Allochromatium vinosum DSM 180: one gene and its partner. The protein of the gene in region 1 interacts with the protein of each later gene in a pairwise test. Links are inferred from orthologs where the notes say so. Each region holds a gene or a part of one and is shown on either strand. Other genes may lie near its edges.

Region 1 (2,795 bases):
ATGTCCGTGGCGACCTCCCGTCATTACAGGTATGCTTGAGCCTTGCTGGATGATCCAGGATCATAGCACGCACACCTGCCCGATTGACCGCCCGCGAAGCCCCTTCTATAGTGCGCGGAATTCCAATGGAGTCGCGGACTTTGGCCAAGTTTGACCTCGATCAATTTGAACTTCGGTTGACGGCCCTGATCCGCTTGAACGAGAGGCTCAGGGAAGAGAACGCCTCGCTGCGCGCGCCAGGAGCTGCTCGTCGCCGAGCGCAGTGAATTGATCGAAAAGACCGAACAAGCTCGGAGCCGCGTCGAGGCCATGCTGTCCCGACTGCGCGCGATGGAGGAGAATCTGTGATCGAAGAGCCGCTGCAACTGAGTATCAAGATCCTGGACAAGGAATACCGGATCGCCTGCGAATTCCATGAGCAGGACGACCTGAAGGCATCGGCGCGACTGCTCGACGGGCGTATGCGCGAGATCCGCCAGACCGGACGTGTGATCGGAACCGACCGCATCGCGGTCATGGCCGCGCTCAACATTGCGCATGATCTCATCCAGGTCCAGCGCGCCCGTTCCGGTCCCGAGGGCGAGCTGACCCGGCGCCTGCACCAGCTCCAGGAGCGTGTCAATCACGCGCTGGCCGGAGACGAAGACGATGAGCAGGCTCACCAGAGTGAACCGGAAACGCCGGTGCAGTCAAGTCTGGACGCCTCGCGCGAAAGGGTATAGCCTGTAACCCAAGACACCCCCTGTAGTGTTCGATAGCGGCCTGGGTATTTTCTTGAGCCTAATCGCTACCCCGGGGATGGCACGGCAAAGCGGTTGTGCATGTCCGCCTCCGAGCGGAAAGCCTGAAGTGGCGCCAGTCGTCCCCACTTGAACCCTATGGTTCAAGAACGAGGGCCTGCAACGGCACAGATGGGGGGTGTCTCTCCTTCACGCCATCCCATGTCTCCCCCTCAGCGAACCAGACAGCGGCTGCGAGCGGCACGCCGCGCACTCGACGCGCGCACACAGCGCCGGCATGCCAAAGCGCTGGTCCGTCGTCTGATCCGACACCCGAGCGTGCGACGCGCACGGTGCATCGCGCTCTACTGGCCTGCCGATGGCGAAATCGATCCGCGCGCGCTGATGCAACACGAGTCCTGTCGCGCCAAGCGCTTCTATCTGCCGGTCCTGAATCCGCTGAAGCGACGCCAGGGCGCGCTCTGGTTCGCGCGCTATCGTCCGGGCGAGCGGTTGCGGCCCAATCGCTTCGGCATCCCTGAGCCAGCCGGACGCGGCCCCCAGTTGATCCACCCGATCTGCCTCGACCTCATGATCCTGCCGCTGGTCGGGTTCGATGCGCGCGGGCATCGTCTCGGCATGGGCGGCGGTTTCTACGATCGCACGCTGGCCTTTCGGCGGCGTCACCCGCACTGGCGCCGGCCACGACTGATCGGCGTGGCGCACGAATGCCAGCGTCTCGACCACATCGACCCGCGTCCCTGGGACGTTCGGCTCGATGCCATTCTGACCGAATCCCGTCTCTACAACGACAAACCGGAGGACGATCCATGAATCAAGACGACCTGAAGAAACAGGCGGCCGAGGCCGCGCTCGACTATGTCGAGGGTGGCGTGATCGGCGTGGGTACCGGCTCGACCGTGAATCATTTCATCGACGCCCTGGCCGGCATCAAGAACCGGATCGAGGGTGCTGTTTCCAGCTCCGAGGTCTCGACCGAACGCCTCAAGCGGCACGGCATCCCGGTGTTCGACCTCAATGCGGTGGGTGAGCTGGCGCTCTATGTCGATGGCGCCGACGAGGCCAATGGGCGGCTGGAACTCATCAAGGGCGGTGGCGGGGCGCTGACGCGCGAGAAGATCGTGGCGGCGGCGAGCCGCAAGTTCGTCTGCATCGCCGACGAGAGCAAGCTGGTCGAGGTGCTGGGGCGCTTCCCGCTGCCGGTCGAGGTCATCCCCATGGCGCGCAGCTATGTGGCGCGTGAGCTGGTTCGGCTCGGTGGCACACCAGTCTGGCGCGAGGGCTTCGTGACCGATAACGGCAATCTGATCCTGGACGTCCAGAACCTGGAAATCACCGATCCTCAGGGGCTTGAGCAGCAGGTCAACAATATTGCCGGCGTGGTCACGGTCGGTATCTTCGCGCTGCGTCCGGCTGATGTGCTGATCCTGGGCTCAGCTCGTGGGCCGAGAGCGATCGCGCCCTGATCGTCATCCGGCCATTGAGACCCAAAAAGAAAACGGGATCCCGAAGGATCCCGTTTCCACTTCACACGACTTCGAGCCGAAGCTTAGAAGTTGTGGATCATACCGACAGAGAAGCCATCCCAATTTGAATCGGGGGCGTCGTCGTTGACCTGGGTATAGAGCACATAAGCCTTGGTGCGCTTGCTCAGGTTGTGATCGAAGGCAAGCGCCCAGGTGTAGTAATCACCCTCGACGGTGTCCTTGATGTCCTTGGGAGCGCCGACAGTGATGCGGCCATCACGATTGCCGCTACCGTACATGGCCTTGACCATGCTGTTGCCGAAGGAGTAGCCGGCCTGGACCTGCCAGATCTTCAGCTTTTCGTTGTCAGTAGCCGGGGTGAGCTGGCCAGCGGGCAGATTGGACTGCTCTTCATAGATACCGGTCAGGGTGAAGCCATTCCAATCCATCAGGCCCAAGCCAAGACGCCACTTGGTGTAGTCGTCATCGATGAGCTTGTTGAGGCTCTCGACTGTATCCATGTAAAGCTCGTTGCCGAGCGCTTCATAAGCCAGCGACGCATAGAAGGGGCCGTTGCTGTAGATACCTG
Region 2 (2,953 bases), 1.8 Mb from region 1 along the record:
GTGCCGGTGCATATTTGGAATCGGCCCTGACGGCCTGCTGGGCGCGGCGCAGGGCGACCTCGGTCTGTCCCAGCCGATGGTATTCCTTGGCCAGGTCGACATAGAGCTTGGCCGGACTGTCATCCGGGGTCAGGCCCAGCGCCTCGTCGCCCGTCTTCAGGGTCGACTTGCCGCCACAGGCCAGCAGCGTCAGGCAGAGGCCGAGCACCAGAGACAGACGTGGAGCGAATCCGTGCATCGTCATCGCAGATCCACCCGTGTGTCCGCCTCGACCCGGATGCGCCCGAGCCGTCCGGTGCGATCCTGGACGCGCCCGACCAGTTGTCCGCAGGCAGCGGCGATCTCGTCGCCACGGGTCTTGCGCGTCATGGCGAAGATCCCCGAGCGGGCCAGCCGCTCGCGGAAGGTTTCGACCCGATCCGGCGGCGAGGTGCCGAAATCGCTGCCGGTGAAGGGGTTGAAAGGAATCAGATTGACCTTGGACGGCACGCCCTCGAGCAACCGGATGAGCTGCTTGGCGTGGGCCGGGCTGTCGTTGATGCCGTCGAGCATCACGTATTCCCAGGTGATCTTGCGCCGCTTGTCGCCGGCGACATAGTGCTTGCAGGCGGGAATCAGCTCGGCGAGCGGATACTTGCGGTTGATCGGCACCAGTTCGTCGCGCAGTTCGTCGTTCGGTGCGTGCAGCGAGACGGCCAGGGAGACGTCGCTGACTTCGCGCAGCCGGTAGATGTTCGGCACGATGCCCGAGGTGCTCAGGGTCACGCGCTGCTTGGCCAGCATGTAGGCCAGATCGTCCTGCATGACGTCCATGGCCTTGACCGCCGCCTCGAAGTTGGCCAGCGGCTCGCCCATGCCCATCATGACCACGTTGGTCGGTGCGGCGCCGAGCTGGCGCGCGGCATGCCAGACCTGACCGATGATCTCGGCAACGCTCAGGTTGCGGTTGAAGCCCTGGCGCGCGGTGGCGCAGAAGGCGCATTCGAGCGCACACCCGACCTGAGAGGACACGCAGATGGTGCTGCGCTTGCCCTCGGGGATGAACACGGTCTCGACCCGCTGTCCATCGACCAGCTCCATCACCCACTTGACGGTGCCGTCGGCGGAGGGATGGGTCTGGAGGATGCGCGGCAGCCGGATCTCGACCGTCTCGAGCAGGACGGTGCGCAGGCTCTTGGGCAGATCGGTCATGGCGTCGAAGTCGACGACGCCATGCTTGTGCATCCACTTGAAGAGATTGCGGCCATGGAACGCCTTGAAGCCGAGCGCCGTCACCAGCGACTCGCAGCCGGCGAGGTCGAGGTCGAGCGGATTGGGCTTGGTCGAAGTGGCGTTCATGGCAATCCTGATCGTCTCGATCAGCGGGTGCGGGGGCAGACGCCCTCGGGGAAGAAGAAGGCGATCTCGACGGCGGCGTTCTCGGGCGAATCCGAGCCGTGCGCGGCGTTCTCGGTGAAGGAGTCGGCGAAGTCGGCGCGGATGGTGCCGGGCGCGGCCTGGGCCGGGTTGGTGGCGCCCATGATCTCGCGGTTCTTGGCCACGGCGTCCTCACCCTCCAGCACCTGCACCATCACCGGGCCGGAGATCATGAAGTCGACCAGCTCATCGAAGAAGGGCTTGCCCTGATGGATGGCGTAGAAGGCGCTGGCCTGCTCGCGGCTCATGTGCAGCATGCGCGCGGCGACGATCTTGAGTCCGGCGGCCTCGAAACGGCCGAGGATGGCGCCGATGGCGTCCTTGGCGACGGCGTTCGGCTTGATGATGGAAAGGGTGCGCTCAATAGCCATGCGGGCTCCTAACGAAATGGGGCGTTTGATAATGGGAGTTTAGAGTCGGAATTCGACGCGGATTGGAACGCTGTCGGGAGGCGGCTGGTCCGGTCCGAACGCGGACTGTCCGACGGATTCCAGCGACGTCTGTGTCAGGTCGATCCCTAAGTCTAATGGTAGCGGCGTGGTCGGGCAATGGCGCAATGCTTTGGATCGCGGCTGGAGTATTGTAGAGTCGTGCGCGTTCGCACGCCTCAGCCTGATGGCGATGCGACACTTGAACACGATTCGATTAGAGATTTGCATGAGCCGATACGACGTTTTCAATGGTGATGCCGACGGGCTGTGCGCCCTGCATCAATTGCGGCTGATCGAGCCGCTCGACACCCGGCTCGTGACCGGTCCCAAGCGGGAGATCGATCTGCTCGCGCGTGTTCCCGTGGATCAGGCCGAGTCTGTGACCGTGCTCGACCTCTCGATGGAGAAGAATGGCGCGGCACTGCGTGCTCTGCTGGAGGCCGGCGTCCGTGTGACTTATTTCGATCATCATCTTCCCGGTGAGATCCCGGAGCATCCGGGGTTGAGTGCGCATCTGGACATGCGGCCCGAGGTCTGTACCAGTCTGCTGGTCGATGCCTATCTCGACGGACGGGCGCGGGCCTGGGCCGTGGTCGGAGCCTTCGGCGACAATCTCAATCGCTCGGCGCGGCGTGCAGCCGAGTCGCTGAGTCTGGACGCGCTCGAGGTCGAGCGCCTGCGTGAGCTGGGGATCTGCCTCAACTACAACGGTTACGGCCCCAGTATCGAGGATCTGCACTTTGCGCCGGATGCGCTCTATCGGCGCCTCCAGCCCTACGCGGACCCGTTCGATTTCATTAGAGAAGAGGCGGCCTTCGCGCGCCTGCGCGACGGCTATGCCGATGACATGGCGTGCGCACGCGCACTGAAGTCCGAATACGAGGACGACCGGCATCGTCTCGTCATCCTGCCGGCCGAACCCTGGGCGCGGCGCGCGAGCGGTGTCTATGCCAATGAACTGGCACAGGCCGCGCCCGAACAGGCGCACGCCATCCTCACGCGCCTGAGCGCGGGCGGCTTTCTGGTCAGTGTCCGCGCTCCGGTGGCCCGTCCTCAGGGCGCCGACCAGCTCTGCCGCCGCTTCCCGACCGGGGGCGGGCGCACGG

The links. Proteins that work in one complex are often made in the same cells at the same time.
Region 2: the proteins of ALVIN_RS14470 (region 1) and ndk interact in binary tests that used the Escherichia coli proteins (3 or more experiments, as listed by UniProt). The link is inferred for Allochromatium vinosum DSM 180 from one-to-one orthologs.

The regions. Positions count from the first base shown.
Region 1 is NC_013851.1:3,277,105-3,279,899, reverse strand. What follows is about bases 11-2,732. They hold ALVIN_RS14470 (5-formyltetrahydrofolate cyclo-ligase), read left to right. Parts: upstream 11-911; coding sequence 912-1,553; downstream 1,554-2,732. Other genes in these bases: ALVIN_RS14460 (porin), read right to left, coding at 2,290-2,732; rpiA (ribose-5-phosphate isomerase RpiA), read left to right, coding at 1,550-2,206; ALVIN_RS14475 (cell division protein ZapA), read left to right, coding at 345-722. Also shown: more of ALVIN_RS14460, read right to left, coding at 2,733-2,795. UniProt on the Escherichia coli protein: Involved in the removal of 5-formyltetrahydrofolate.
Region 2 is NC_013851.1:1,466,495-1,469,447, forward strand. What follows is about bases 74-2,953. They hold ndk (nucleoside-diphosphate kinase), read right to left. Parts: upstream 1,788-2,953; coding sequence 1,359-1,787; downstream 74-1,358. Other genes in these bases: pilW (type IV pilus biogenesis/stability protein PilW), read right to left, coding at 74-238; ALVIN_RS06320 (bifunctional tRNA (adenosine(37)-C2)-methyltransferase TrmG/ribosomal RNA large subunit methyltransferase RlmN), read right to left, coding at 241-1,338; ALVIN_RS06330 (hypothetical protein), read left to right, coding at 2,074-2,953. In the rest of the region: more of pilW, read right to left, coding at 1-73. UniProt on the Escherichia coli protein: Major role in the synthesis of nucleoside triphosphates other than ATP. The ATP gamma phosphate is transferred to the NDP beta phosphate via a ping-pong mechanism, using a phosphorylated active-site intermediate.